Regions from separate parts of the Sporosarcina pasteurii genome, predicted to be linked through region 2. Evidence: riboswitches for the same ligand, from Rfam matches in the RefSeq annotation. Region 2 holds a riboswitch; the other holds the start of a gene.

Region 1 (7,873 bases), 1.4 Mb from region 2:
CCTCAGAGTGATAGGCATTTAAAATTGCTTCTGCAAATGATTCCTCTAAATCATCCTCACGGAAGGCAATGTTATTCATAAATTCAGGCGGTGTATCTTCTAACAGAACGGCATCTTCTAAATTTAAGCCCGAAGCAAGTGCGAAATTTCCGTTAATGAATGCAAAGTCAGTATCTCCCAAAGAGCGGGGGAGCTGTGCACCATCCATCGCAATAATTTCTAAATTATACTTGTTCTCAACGATGTCGTTTTCAGAGGCTCGGGACTGGTCAATTTCACCAGCAAGTGTGATCCATCCAAATCGATCTAGCATTTGAAGAGCTCTTGCCATACTAACTGGATCGTTTGATAAGATTAACTTCATCCCTTCTTTCACATCAGAAACGTCTTTATGTTTTTCAGAATAAAGACCGATTGGTGCGGTAGGTACAGCATCTCCAATTGCTAAATTCGTGTTATGTTCTTTATTAAAAGCTTCTAAATAAACGGATGTTTGAAAGACGTTTGCATCGATACTGCCTTCATCTAATGCACGATTTGGTTGGATATAGTCATTGAATTCAACGAGTTTTACGGTATAACCGTCTTTTTCTAGTAATGGAATGATACTTTCTCTTAATTGATCCGCGTACGGTCCTGACGTTGCGCCGATTTTCAACTCTTTTTTGTCGCCACTCGCCTCACTGGACGTACAAGCAGCAAGGATGAGCAATGTGGATAATACTACCAAATTCAATATGATTTTTCTCATTTTACTTTCCTCCTATATCTTTTAAACAGTTACTTTAGAAAACTTCTTTCCCGGGTGATTTTCTGGTAAACGATCCGTTCCAAATAAGTTTCCACGCATTGTTGTTTCTTGGACTTCGCCTTTTTCACGAACTAATCCGCGCGCTTGTAAAGCTGGAACGACTAGTTCTGCAAAGTCTTTAAAGGAGCCTGGTTTAATTGCATAGGTGATATTGAATCCATCCACATCGGCTTCATTTACCCAACGTTCCATTTCATCTGCAATTTTTTCAGGGGTTCCAACCACTACAGGACCGATACCGCCAATGCCTACAAACTCACCAATCTCGCGAATGGTCCACTTTTTGTTTGGATCTACTTTTGTGAAAATCTCGACACGCGAACGCATAGAATCATTCTCAATAAATTGTAGTTCCTCATCCAAATCGTACTCGGATAAATCGATTCCAGTCCATCCGCTAAATAAGCTCAAAGCGCCTTCGATACTAATATGCTGTTTGTAATCTTCATACTTAGCCTCTGCCTCTTCTTGCGTTCGGCCGACGATGGGTGTAAAGAGGCTGTATACTTTAATGTCCTTGCCACTTCTTCCGTATTCATCTGCTTGACCGCGTATTTTATCGACAAACTTACGGGCAATATCAGTTGTTGGCATCGATACATAAATTCCTTCAGCGTGTTGTGCGGCAAATGCACTGCCTCTTGGCGATAAACCAGCTTGATAAATGACGGGTGTACGTTGCGGGGAAGGTTCACATAAATGAGCCCCTGGAACGGTGAAATACTTTCCTTTATGTTGAATGTCATGGACTTTATCAGGGTCAACGTACATCATTCTTTTTGTGTCCCGAACGACAGCATCTTCATCCCAGCTTTGTTCCCATAATTTATAACAAACCTCCAAATATTCTTCAGCGATTGAATAGCGCTCATCGTGTGCAATTTGTTCATCAAGTCCCATATTAAGTGCTGCGCTTTTCAAATAAGACGTCACAACATTCCAACCAACCCGACCTTTTGTTAGATGATCTAACGTTGACATACGGCGGGCAAATGTATAAGGATGTTCATGTGTGACGGACGCAGTAATTCCAAAGGATAAATTCTTTGTTACGGCTGCCATGGCCGGAACGATGAGTAGCGGGTCATTGATGGGGGACTGGACTGCTTGCCTAAGACTTGCATCTCTTTTCCCTTCGTATACATCATATGGTCCGAGGACATCTGCTAAAAAAATCGAGTCAAACTGTGCTTCTTCCAATAATTTTGCAAACTCAATCCAATAGTTGATATCTGTATAACGATGTGCTTCTCCGTCTGGATGTGACCAAAGTCCGGGGGATTGGTTACTTGGGCAGTTCATTTCAAATGCGTTTAATAAAATTCTCTTTTTAGTCATTATGAATTCCTCCTAAGATTTTTCTGTTATGGTTTTATCCGATTTTTTGAAGGGCTACATAATTTTCCAACGTATTTGTTAAACCGCCTGGGAAATGAAGGCGCTTGCCTGATTGTTCTTTTTCCAATTTCGCTTTTATATATTGCAAAAACGTTAGAATATGTTGACGTCTTTCCAAAACATCGATGTGTCCATTTTCGTAAAACCATGCATCAATCGTATTGTAAACGCCCCGGTTAATTTGAAAAGATACTTCAATTTTTCGGACGAATAAAAGATCAGGTAAATGAACATCAATTGTCAAAAATATCACCTCTTTCGACATGCAAATCTTTTGTAAAAATAAAACCCTCTTCTCACAGATGAGAAGAGGGTGAAATACCAAAAGGTTAGTAGTTTCAGCCATCTCATCTTCTAGAATACGCATGTATTCTACTGAAATTAGCACCATACAATGAATTTGCTGGTTGCTGAGGTTTCAAAGGGTCAGTCCCTCCACCTCTCTTGATAAGAAGCAATATTTAATTAATTTATGGAATACCGATGATATTACCTGTCATTAATGATGTAACATTAGATAGAAGCTTATCTCTCTTTTTTGAAAGAGTCAAGCGTATTTGAAGGAATATTTGAAAATGGGTGAAAAGAACCTGGAGATTGAAATTTAGGAAGATAGTGAATAAAACGGTGATTGCTTTCCAACTTTTAGTATAATACTATTGGTATGGGAGTGAAGACATTGAGAAATAAGAAAGTTATCTTTATAACATTGGGCATTGTGTTATTTAGTTTGATTGGCCATAGCGTTTTCATTAAATGGAATAAAAGTAATGTTACTGTCTCAGAGAACACAGCGGTAGCGCAGAATCAAGATGGTAAAGAACTAGAGGAGACAATCATTCAAATTGATGACATAAGAGATATGCCTATCGAGGAAGAGTTTCCAGATGGACTAGCTGAAGAAAATGTGCAACAAGCGATTCATGATATGTCGCATCAAAAAGTTCTTGCTGATCAGAAATGGGGATTCCTTCCACTGACTCAAGAGCGCGTGCTACGTTTAATCGAAGTAGTGGAATTGAATCAAAACAACTATATACATGCTGATGTTTATTTAAGTATTCTAAAGAGATGGGAAAAGAATGATTTTTCTCAAGTCGATTCTGATCATAATGCGATTTGGAATTTACAAAACGGAACCATTGGTAAGGCATATGGAATCATGTCTGTCGAAGAGGAAAGAGAATATATCAAAAAGCATTTTAATATCGTAGAAAAAAAGTAACGTACGAATAGAGTAAGCGTTGCTTTTTTGTTTATAATCTATGACCTAGAACGATTTTGGGAGGGACAACACCGGTGAAAATCTCTACAGAAATTCAAGTAATGAATGAAGATATTGATATTTTCAATCATATGAACTACAAAAGGTATATTGAGCATTTGGAAAACGAGCGTGCGGAGTGGTTTCGCAGCATCAATATCCCTTTTTCTGCAATGGTAGCAAGGAATATTGCAGCGGTTATTTTGAAGTTAGAAGTTGAATATGTAAAAGAAGCTCAGCTAGGAGAACGTTTAACCATCAAAACGAAGCCAATGAAAATGGGGACGAAAAGTTTTTCATTAAAACAAGTCATTTATAATGAGAATAATGAAGTAATGACAAAATCCATCTGTACATTTGTAATGTTTGACACGTCAACAAGAAACAGCATCCCAGTTGTTGAAGAAATTGCTCGTCACTTCCATCATTCGAAGATTACATAAAATGAACGCAACTGTTCGCCCTCTGTCAGGCAGTACAATGTGTATATTTGATTATGAACAGTAAAAACTAATTTCAGTTCTATGATGAAAAAAAGGAGTAGAGTATGGACAATCAATCGAATCATGTAGACGCAGGATGGCGTTTTGATCATAGTTATGCGCGACTGCCAGAAAAATTTTTCACGTTAATGGAGCCGAATCCTGTACAGGAACCAAAGCAGATGTTGTTCAATGACGCGTTGGCGCACGAACTTGGTTTAAACGCTGAGGCGCTTAAAGGGAGCAGCGGGACTGCTATTTTTGCGGGCAATGAAATGCCTCGAGGTGCCATGCCGCTTGCTCAAGCATATGCAGGTCACCAATTTGGTAATTTTACGATGCTTGGCGATGGACGTGCGATGTTAATTGGTGAACAACTGACGCCAAAAGATGAAAGAGTGGATATACAATTAAAAGGTTCAGGAAGAACGCCGTATTCCCGAGGAGGAGATGGACGGGCTGCACTTGGACCGATGTTACGCGAGTATATTATTAGTGAAGCGATGCATGCACTTCGCATTCCAACGACACGCAGTTTAGCTGTTGTGACCACAGGAGAAGGCATTATGCGAGAAACGGTGCTACCAGGGGCAATTTTAACTCGTGTGGCAAAAAGTCATTTACGCGTCGGTACGTTTGAATTTGCAATTAACTGGGGAACGGACGAAGACCTTCAGAAACTGGCGGATTACGCAATTGAACGCCATTATCCAGAGGCGAATGATGCAGACAATTGTTATTTAGCATTACTTGAGAAAGTGATTGAACGGCAAGCATCGTTAATTGCTAAGTGGCAACTTGTTGGGTTTATTCACGGTGTGATGAATACGGATAATATGACAATTAGCGGTGAGACGATTGATTATGGACCGTGTGCGTTTATGGATACGTACCATCCCGCAACAGTGTTCAGTTCAATTGATAGACGTGGTCGCTATGCTTACCAAAATCAGCCGCCCATTGGTGGTTGGAATTTAGCGCGGTTTGCCGAGTCGCTCATTCCTATTTTACATGATGATGAGGCGGAAGCGATTCGAATCGCACAAGATGCGATATCAAATTATCCGCAGTTGTATGAAAATCATTGGCTTTCAGGTATGAGGAAAAAGCTAGGTTTATTGAATGAAGAAACGAATGACGAATCGTTAATTAATCAACTACTAGACTTAATGGAGAAATACGAAGCCGATTATACAAATACATTCCTGGCTTTGACTTTTAATCAGCTATGTGATGCCAAAATCTTTGAGACAGACGAATTTAAGCACTGGCATGACGCTTGGCAAGAAAGAATCACCCTTGAGACACAATCTGAAGAGGATAGATATCAGTTGATGAAAAAACATAATCCAGCCATTATTCCAAGAAATTATTATGTTGAAAAAGCAATTGAGGCCGCTGTTGAACAGGAGGATTTTAGTGTCGTAAAACAGTTATTAGATGCATTAGCCGATCCTTATGCACATACATCAGCACAACATGCGTTTGCGACAGTACCAGATTTTGAAGAACCTTACCAAACATTTTGTGGGACATAATTAGGATGAAGAAGTTGGACAGCGTTCTTGCGGTTCACTTCTTTTTTTGTTTTTTGATCGCATAAAAAAACCCCTCAATACAATGAGGGGCTAGTTTAACATTTAAATTTTCAATTCAATCTTTGCGTCTTCTTTTAACGTTTCAAGATGGGCACTTAGTTTTTTCTGTTGTTCTTCTTGTTGAATGATTTGTTTGATATTCTCACTTAATTCTTCCAGTGGAGGTAGTTCTTGTTCGCCATCCTCTGTTTGCGCAGCGATTTGTTCGTAATATTCTTTAACGGTTTCATCTGAAACCTCTTCGATAGGGGTGACCTGCTCTTGATACTTACGGAAAATAATGGATTCCGAAATTTGTTCTTTTAAGTTTTCTGTGTCCATATTTTCTTGTTTCAATGCTTCAATTAATGTCTTTTCATCCCCAAATTGTTGGACAAATGCTTTATATTCCTCTTCAATTTCATCTTGAGAAGCTTTAATCTCCTCAATTTTTGCTTGTTGAAGGAGCAAGGTTTGGTTGACAAGTGTATCGAGCGTTTGATCTTTGATTTGTTCTGCTGCTTCTTCGCTTGATGGATCTTGTCCCGATTGTTGCATTTGCGTTTGAATCGACATTAATACAGCGTTATACTGTTCGCCGTTAATTTCCTCATCATTGACAACAGCGACAATGTCATTCTTGTCTACTTGCTGTTCGGCTAACTTTGCTTGGATTTCTTCAACATTTACTTGTTCTTCAGAAACCTCTTCTTTTTGGGCCTTCTCGTCTCCGTTACAAGCCGCTAAACTAAGTGCAAGTGCACCGGCGAAAAACGATAAAAATATCTTTTTTAAATTCATGTTGGATAGTCTCCTTCCATATGCTTAGTGAGCATCATAACGAATATTGAAAGAAATTAAAACCGATAACCCTCTAAAAAATTGAATTGTCATTTCATTGTCATATTCGTCACAAACGAAATTAATTATTTTCTAAGGGAAATACGAAACATTTCCCGGGCAACTATTTTTTTCGACATATACTCTCGAATATTGATGAAATTTGTTGTGTGCAGTGTATGAGTGAAATGTTTGTGGGTGATAAATAAAAAATCCATAACGCAATTAATCTCCGTTCCAATCGGACGCTTTCCGCGGGCACGGCTTCAATCTCCTCGTCGCTGCGCTCCTGCGGGGCTTTCAGCTCGCGCTGTTCCCGCTGGAGTCGCCGATTTCCACTCCGATTAATTGGTATCCACGTGAAATTACTTGGGTTTAGAGGCAGAAAAAAGGCTCTCTACTTCTATAGTGAGGTTTTTACACAACACTACAGGAGGGAAACCACATGATTATAAATGACATGAATTTACCAACATTAATTGAAATTGAAACAGATTTAATTAGAACATCTCAACAAACTAATTCAGACATGTTCACCCAGCTCTTGGTAGGCCTAGATCTATTGTCGAAAACCGTGATAAAGCAAGCTTTCAATTGAAGGACATACGAAAAATGACGATGGATTCTTTATTCGCTTCAATCGAAGTGAGTTGAAATTATTACTATGACATGGAAAGTGAGAAATACGTAAGTTTATAGATTAACACTTACAATTTGAAGGCGTAAAGGGATTAAGTCTGTTAGTTGAAAAAATCTGTCTTACTTACATCAAACAACAGGAAAACCTGTTTATAAAGCATTTAAAGGATTACAGGGATTTTGAAATAACAAATTTATTAATAAAGAAAGTTATATAAGTTATTTGCGTTTATAAAAACTTATGTATAAGGAATCTCTGTTGATTGGAGTGCAGAGCGGCGACTCCAGTGGGATTAGCGTGACAGGTGAGACCCCGCAGGAGCGCGGTTTTCGCGACGAGGAGGCTCACCGCACGCCCCACGGAACGCGTCCGCTCGGAACGGAAATCAACATGGTTATTTGGTGTTTTTAAAAACGGATTAATTAACTATCCAAGAAGAGAAAACCTCTGCTTTAAAACAGTACCCACAAAAACTTGACTAAATCGCGCATGGTAGAAGAGTTGTATGACGTGGATGTGGGTGGTAAAGTTTAGTTAATTTATAAAAGATGATTGAAATGAATAAAATGAGGTGAAATAGTTGGCGGGTGTACTAATTACTGGAATCATTCTATTGTCATTCATCTCGTTAGGCATTATGTTTAGTATGGGAAAAGGCGCTTTTTTAATTGCTGGCTATAATACGATGTCTGAAGAGGAGAAAGGTAAATACGATACAATTGCGTTGTGCAAATTTATGGGGAAAATGATGTTTGCACTATCATTTAGTATGATTTTTTGGATATTGAGCGATTTATTACAAGCCAATTGGTTGTTTATCGTTGGCCTCGTTTTGTTTTTCGGGATTGTATTATTTTTGGT
Region 2 (7,873 bases):
GGTTTATTGTCAAAATGGTCGTGTTTAGCACACAATTCAAGGCTTAGGTTCCAGTCACTAAAACAATCACGTTAAATCAAAAAACATGAATATTACAATATCCATGTTTTTTTGAGTGAATGGCACCAAAAAAACAAAAAATATTTCCGTTGTGCGCATAACCTCTGCGGGCTTACTTTACTTGCGTATTCTATAGAAAGGAGAATTGTTGTGTTTTTTCTCTTTAATGATTGTGTAGGGAGGTGGAATGGACATGTTATTTTTTGAAGATGAAATAGAGAAGGTGCGTAAGATAGTTGGATCGACAGGAAGGAGTACGATGGACCGGCAAGATCCACGAATCAATGGCGAATTACAGTGGGAACTGAATGCCAGAAAGAGGGAGGCAAGGAACCTACGAGAACGGAGAAGTCGTTTGTTAAAAGGATATGATTGATAATGGAAAAGAAGTGTTGGAGTGTAAGCTTTAACCTTTGGTATGTTTTTGCACCACAAAACTCAATAATTGCGACTGAATTGTGCCGTGTACAGGCACGCGTTTTTTGATTTGCAGAAACAAAAACAAAATCCAGCATCTATTCTTGATGCTGGATTTGTAAGTATTGACCTAACGCTAGTTTACGATCATATTCAATGAAGGTGACACCGGGAATTGAAATTTCCAGATCAAGTGGTTCAATCCCTGCGGCTTGCCAAGCCTCCATTAAGTTATGCTTCTGCTCCGAGTCGTTTAAGAAAGCTATTCCGCAATCTCCGCCACCTGCTCCAGACAATTTGCCACTCCCGAACTTTTCAGCAATCTGACATAAATTAGTGAGTTCCGCTGTTTCAATTGGTACACCTGCATCCTCACCGAGACGTTTCAGCAATAGACGGTTTTCCTTTATCGCTGCTAACACGTCTTGTTGATGATCTGTTTTGATTCCCTGAATGAAACGGGTGACAGCAGCATGGCTTTCCTCTAAAAAGCGCGCATACATAAGCGGACTTTCCAGTTGAAAGGTCTGTATTTTATTGACCATTGGCCCGGTTGCAGCTGACTCTTTTGTCCAGCCGACAGACATGGAGAACGCTTCGGAAGGATTCAGCCGCTCAATCATAAGATCCGGCCAATGCTGCTCGACTAATGACGTGAATGGCTCGTCATGTTCCAATTTCTCCTTTAACCAATCGCTATTAAAAGTACAATAGGCGAGGAGTCCGCCATAAACGGCCGCGGCAATATCTGCTCCCGATCCATTTTGTTGTGTTAAGAAATGGGCAATCACAGCTAATTTAAAAATTTTATCCTGCGATATGTCATCCTCATCGTTAAGATGGAATTTTATCATTGCGGTCACAACCGCTACTGTGATTGCTGCACTTGAACCAAGCCCATATTTTACCCCTGAGTCTTTATCATCAAGTTCACTTAAGGTGGTTATCGAGCACTTCTGAATGGGCACATTCTTTTCGCGAAGAAAGCGAGTCGCAACAACCAGCGCATTTTGAATGAAGCGAAGCCGATGATCCTTCGTGCTCAATAGACATTCAGAATCATCACCCCATGTAATCTCTTTTAGCCCAAACGCTGGTATGGAGAGGGCGTTTTTCGTCCCATCCTCAATCCTGACAGTCACATAACGGGTAATGGCACCCACAACCGCTAGTTGTCCAGGTTCTAATACTGCATATTCTCCAGCAATCATCATTTTACCTGGAACTTTTATCCGGTAACTTGAAACAGTCATATCTATCCACCTTTATCTTCAATCGTTATTTTGCCAAGTAGGATACCCCAGGGCCGGGCTGGCAAACATATATTTTTTGAACTTCTTTAAGGGTAAGAAGCGTTTGCTCAACAACTTCTTTATCTCTTTGCTGACATAAAACAAATACATTTGGCCCTGCATCCATTGTAAAATATGCCGGAATCCCAGAATCCCTCAGTTTTCGTACTTGATTCATGACGGAGATGGTGCCTGGTTCCCAGTACCAATGAGGAGGATTTGCGCCCAAGGTAGTTGCGTGCATTTTTAACGCATTGGATTCGGTTACTTGACCAAGTTGTTCAAAATCCTTATGACGAAGCGCATCTTTTAGTGTCGCAAGATCCTTCCCGGCCTCTTTCACCCATAGTTCGTAATAGGGGGAAGTGTCAACTGTAAGTTTCATTCCCGCACGGCTTGAAAGGGACTTTTCTTCGGCAGATAATTGGATGGCAAGAATGCTTAAATCCCAATAGTCTTCGTTTTCAAGCTGTCTAGCATAACAATCAGAACCATCTTCTAAATCTCCTTTTGTCCATTCAACAAAACCGCCATAAATGGAACGACAGGCAGAACCTGACCCAATTCGTGCCACTTGCGTCAGTTTCTTCTGATCGATATCTAAATCAATTGCTCGTACAGCAGCGGATGCAAGTGCTGCATATCCAGAAGCCGAGGAAGCAAATCCAGCGGCGGTTGGCACGTGGTTAACTGACTGGACCATTGCATACCGCTCCACTCCTGCCATTTTTCGTATTTGGTTTAAGTAATTAGAAACCTTATTCGTTTCGGCTTCATCCGCAATATTGTTGTTAAAGATAAAAACATCTTTTTTTAATTTCCCACAAAACTGTACAGAAGTTTCTGTGTAAAATTTGTCTAGTGTGACCGAAAGACTGGAATTCATCGGTAGAAATAATTCTTCATCCCGTTTCCCCCAATATTTAATTAAGGCGATGTTCGCATGCGCCTTAGCAGTCACCTGTTCAAACTTTCTATGTTCAGGCATGTCATCTTTCCTTTCAAAATTAAAGATTTGCAAGCAGTGAAATAATCCACGGTGCAGAATAAAGTGTCATAAATTGTACCCCGTAATTGACCCCTGTACGATGTAGTGTTCCCGCAACAAATCCAACAAGAAAAACACCGGCCACATTCATCCAACCGCCATCCATAAAGGCGAGAAGGAGGACTAAACTAAAGAATAAACCGAGCATCGCTTCGTGTGGAATCCGTTTGAAAACAAAAATACAAATTTGCCTAGAATATTTGATCGTAAGGAAATAAGTAATGGCCAGGGCAACGATTGCACCAACTAAAGTAGCCGAAATAAAGTCACCATTTGAAAGAATATGGTGGAGATTATGATCGATGGTGAAAACGGGTGGTGCGTTAAATAAAGGATTACCAGGGCCCATTGCCGTCGGAGACAATGGAATTCCAAGCGCAATGAGTGGGATCAACACACCCGAAATATAAGTGGCATTTGCCAATGCATCCATAGAGGCAATGGCAAGAGACGCTTTCTTTACCGGGTCCTTTATTCTACTCGTAAACACTTCCCCGAGAAATGTCGTTAAACCGACAGGGCTCAGAATAAACGCAATGGAGCCAATCGCTGAGGATAAAGAACTGAATCCAATCTCCTTCTTAGTTAAAATGGTAAATGGATTTGCTTTTATTCCATCTATCTTCTCTTGTTTAAAATAGATGTCTTTTTTCCCAAATCGTTCTAATCGATCTCTTTTTTCCTTGTTTAACAATCCAAACAAAGTTACGATCATTGGACCAATTGTAATGCCGAGGAAGAAAGAAATAAATACATTCGTTCCCGCTGGTACTACGCCAGTATCCCAATAGAGATGGCGTAACCCTTCGATTAAAAGTGCGAAGGGGAGAATCGATACTAGTGCTACCCAGCGATTTTTACTTATGAGTGCTAGTATAATCGCGCCAGCAAAAAACAATGAGCTCCCGTATTCCTTAATGACATCAGCGAACGGGATGAGTGCATGAGCAAATAATAAACTCACAGGCACAGAAACGAGTGTCCCAATGACAGAACCCGAAGCCATTTTTCGAATCGTTACATCCGTTAGGCCATGTTTTTTTAAGATAAGTGCATGCTCTACTTGCGGGGTCGCCATGACGCCCCCGGGAATTCCAGCTAGAGCGACAGGAATGGAATCTGTCAATTTACTAGAAACAATGGCAGACATAAAGAAAGTAAGGACAAGGATTGGCTCTAGTCCGGATAATACTAGGACCAATATGACTGGGGCAATGGTTGCCGTCTCATCCGTTCCAGGCGCAACGCCAATAATCGTATAAATAATCGCCGCGAGCATTGCGATACCAACCATTTGCAAAAGTAAGGTTATATCCATATTATTTCTCCTCCTTTGTCCCATTAAAAGTTCGTTTCGGCTGTATGATTATACTCGTAATTAAAAAGCCAATCAAGGCTCCGAACAAACCAAAAAATAATGGTTTAGGGGGTTCACTTGGGGCAATAAAATAACCGCTGAGTGTCGTGACGGAACAGATTAGTAATGCTAAAAGCAAATCCTTTATATGAACGAGATCTTCCCATACCTCAATATTTTCTTTTTCATGATCTTGGGTATTTTGATGTCCTTTTTTATGATGACTCATAAAATGACACATCCTTTCTATGATATATCCTATTGTAAATGAAATTGAGAATCATTCTCAAGAGGGAAGATATGTGTAGTTTACATGAAAGGCATCAAAAAAACTTGACGTACATCAAGTTTGAAAAAAGAATCATCCATTTTGGAGGAATGAATGATTCGCCATAAATGTAAAACGTATTGTCTATTCTATTAAATCATTTACCTAAGATTCAATTGTAAAGCACCACGTTTGATGTGCGCCTGCAGAAGCTAGCGCACTTGAAATTTCTTCCGCTTTCTCCTTTGAGTCCGTCAAAGCAAGCATACAGCCCCCATCACCGCCACCTGTTAATTTGGCCCCAAGCGCTCCCGCTTTTTTCGCAGTATGGACAAGTTGATTCAACCCATCATCACTCACGCCAATTCGAATCAATTCAGAATGATTTTTATTAAGGAGTTTGCCGAGTTCCAGTATATCCCCTTTGGCCATGGCAGATTTAGCGGCAAAAGCAATTTCTTTCATTCTTCTCAATGAGTTTTCCTTTAAAACTTCATCTTTATCGTATAGCGCTCTGACCCGACTCACTGTTTTTTGCGTATTACCAATCCTTCCTGAATCAGCAATTACAAAATGGAGAGGGGAAGTGACTTCGAGACGAACAATGTCTCCGTTTTGAAACCAGATGGGTGTATCGCTCATCGCTGTAGCCATATCGATGCCACTTGGATTCCCGTGAGCATACACTTCAGCAGTATGTACAAAGGCTGCCAGTGTCTCGTCATCTAACTTCGTTTCGAAAAAGGAAAATAATCCTCTGACAATCGCGACAGCAATCGCCGCACTAGATCCAAGACCTTTCCCAATAGGAATTTGGGAATGAATCGTTATCTTTAGTTTGTCACAAGGACGATTTAAATCGCTCAAAACTTGTTGGATACAGGCGCTGATTCCTTTTAATTTTGTAGGAATCTGTTCCAACGGTCCGGTATAAAACGTAGATTCTACGATGATGTCACTTGTTATTTCTTCAATGATAGCCTCCACTTTGAGTGGAAATGGCAGCGCAATAGCCGGATTTCCATAAACAACTGCATGTTCTCCGGTCAAAATGATTTTACTATGTGAGAAACCACTTGTATTTCTTTTTGATGCTAAAAAATCTTCCAACTACAATCACCTTTTCTTTGCTTCAGCCGTCAGCAAATTTAATAAATTGATTTTAACTGAAGTAGTATATATAGATTACCCAAATTTAGACTTGATGTATATCAAGAATCCGTGAAATTTATACCTTTTCAAAAAAAGTTTCATCCTTTTCTAAAACGAACTTCTCTCTAGATAATGAACAACCCAATCAATGAACAAAAGCTGGGATTTTCGGCGAAAACATATGACGTTGATTTTGAGTGCTTGGTTCCAATGCAATTTTGTATTGTTTTAGAGGTGAGTTAATTTTTGTATATTCAGAATAACATTGACATTCAGTTAAAAGATATGTAAAGTATTCATTACCAACTTAATAAGCAACTTTCTTATCCAGAGAGGTGGAGGGACTGGCCCTTTGAAGCCTCAGCAACAGACTTTTAAAGTACTGTGCTAATTCCAGTAGCGTACAGCTTGGAGATAAGAAGAGTGAAACATTGATACCATCAACCTCTTCTTATCAAAAGAAGGGGTTTTATTTTTGGTAAATATAAAAAGCACGACTTATTAAAGAGGAGGAAATGAAATGAAACGCAGTTTGGAGCAAAGGTTAAAAGACGGTCCGGTAATTGTAGGAGAAGGGTATTTATTTGAATTAGAGCGAAGAGGTTATTTACAAGCAGGTTCATTTGTGCCCGAGGTTGCGCTAGATAATCCCGATGCGCTGAAACAGACTTATAGGGATTTTATGAATGCTGGCTCAGATGTTGTGTTGGCATTTACGTATAATGCCCACAGAGAAAAAATGCGTATTATTGGGAAAGAGGAATTATTGGAACCATTGAATAGAAATGCGATTCGTTTGGCGAAAGAAGTTGCCAAAGAACATCCGACAGAGGAAGCGTTGGTAGCGGGGAATATTTCAAATACGAATATTTTTGACCCAGAAGATCCGGCATCAAAAGACCAAGTGAGAAGCATGTTCGCTGAAATGGTAAAATGGTGTAAGGAAGAGGAAGTTGACTTCATTAATGGTGAGACGTTTTATTACCATGAAGAAGCTGTGATTGCTTTAGAGGAGATTTTAAAGCATGATTTACCTGCAGTCATCACGTTAGGATTGATGGGAGAAAATATTTTAAGAGATGGCTATACGGTGGAGGAATCTTGTAGAATCCTTTCTGAAAAAGGTGCGCTAGTTGTAGGGATGAACTGTTTCCGTGGTCCGGATACGATGCAACCATACCTTGAAAAAATCCGACAAAACGTGGAAGGCTATGTTGGGGCATTGCCAATCCCTTACCGTACGACAGAAGAAAATCCTACATTTTTCAATTTACCAGATGCAGGTTGCAGTTGTGAACTCCCATTAGAAACAACATTCCCAACTGCGCTAGACCCGCTTTATCATAACCGTTATGAATTAGCTGAGTGGGCAAAAGCGGCAAAAGAAATTGGTGTAAATTATATTGGGTTATGCTGTGGTGCCTCCCCGGCAATGTTGCGCGCTGTAGCGGAAGCGGTCGGCGTGGAAACAATCAACTCAAGATACTCCCCAGATATGGAGAAACATTTCCTATTCGGTGAAGATGAAACACTGAAAAAGCATAATTTGGAGTATCGCGTAAAGGCTTAAGAGAGGGTAGTTACCTATCCATGATTTATGCTGCAATACAGAGTTCTTATCGATATAAGTAATCAACAGAATATGCTACTATAATGACAAGCGACCAAGCCCATGCTCCTTACGAGGACAGGGCTCTTTTTTATTGATAAAAGTGCTAGGTTCCCATTGAATATCGAACTGTTCTAAAACCTAGCCATAAGTTTATAGAGAAAGGAGATGAGATGATGCAACCTTTTAGTCTAGCGGTTCTCGATTCACTAGTAGATCAAATCGCTGTATTGGATCACGAAGGGGTTATTATTGCCCAGAATCAATCGTGGGTTAGTTTCTCCAATGAAAATGGCGGTGATTTACGCAAGACTGGGGTAGGCGTTAATTACATTGCTGTTTGTCCTCAAGAGATTCAAAACGGCATTATAATATGCAAATGAGAAAGAATTATTTCGAAAAGCAGATCAGGCTTTGTATAGAGCAAAAAAGGATGGCAGAAACTGCGTGCGCTTTTAAATTCCGGTAATCTTCTCAGAAAAAATCACTCTGTTGTAAAACAGTCACAATTAGACTGTTTTTTTGTGCGAAGATGATATATAATAATCCCATCTATATTCGTGAATAGGTTTAATTGTAACGTTGAAAGGTTATTTTTATGTTCATTTTCACCCTAAAAGCGAATTAGTTTACAGTTTTAATTATTTATGTTCGTTATTATGGCGAAGGA

Evidence for each region. A riboswitch is a leader RNA that binds a small molecule or an ion and turns the genes downstream of it on or off. The one in region 2 is predicted to bind S-adenosylmethionine.
Region 1: linked by a shared signal. The riboswitch ahead of AB1H92_RS04600 (hypothetical protein) and the one ahead of AB1H92_RS14010 (homocysteine S-methyltransferase family protein) in region 2 are both predicted to bind S-adenosylmethionine.

Annotation. Positions count from the first base shown of each region.
Region 1 covers NZ_CP160452.1:1,007,858-1,015,730, forward strand. The annotation lists gene AB1H92_RS04590 (MetQ/NlpA family ABC transporter substrate-binding protein) at 1-751, opposite strand, end outside; gene AB1H92_RS04595 (LLM class flavin-dependent oxidoreductase) at 773-2,149, opposite strand; gene AB1H92_RS04600 (hypothetical protein) at 2,184-2,453, opposite strand; SAM riboswitch class I at 2,554-2,663, opposite strand; gene AB1H92_RS04605 (DUF6241 domain-containing protein) at 2,889-3,434, shown strand; gene AB1H92_RS04610 (thioesterase family protein) at 3,509-3,916, shown strand; gene AB1H92_RS04615 (YdiU family protein) at 4,021-5,493, shown strand; gene AB1H92_RS04620 (SurA N-terminal domain-containing protein) at 5,596-6,333, opposite strand; gene AB1H92_RS04625 (DUF3784 domain-containing protein) at 7,593-7,873, shown strand, end outside.
Region 2 covers NZ_CP160452.1:2,906,189-2,914,061, reverse strand. The annotation lists gene AB1H92_RS14040 (hypothetical protein) at 248-436, shown strand; gene AB1H92_RS14035 (phosphomevalonate kinase) at 576-1,730, opposite strand; gene mvaD (diphosphomevalonate decarboxylase) at 1,756-2,757, opposite strand; gene AB1H92_RS14025 (tripartite tricarboxylate transporter permease) at 2,777-4,135, opposite strand; gene AB1H92_RS14020 (hypothetical protein) at 4,137-4,403, opposite strand; gene mvk (mevalonate kinase) at 4,608-5,552, opposite strand; SAM riboswitch class I at 5,915-6,015, shown strand; gene AB1H92_RS14010 (homocysteine S-methyltransferase family protein) at 6,115-7,164, shown strand; gene AB1H92_RS14005 (hypothetical protein) at 7,380-7,586, shown strand.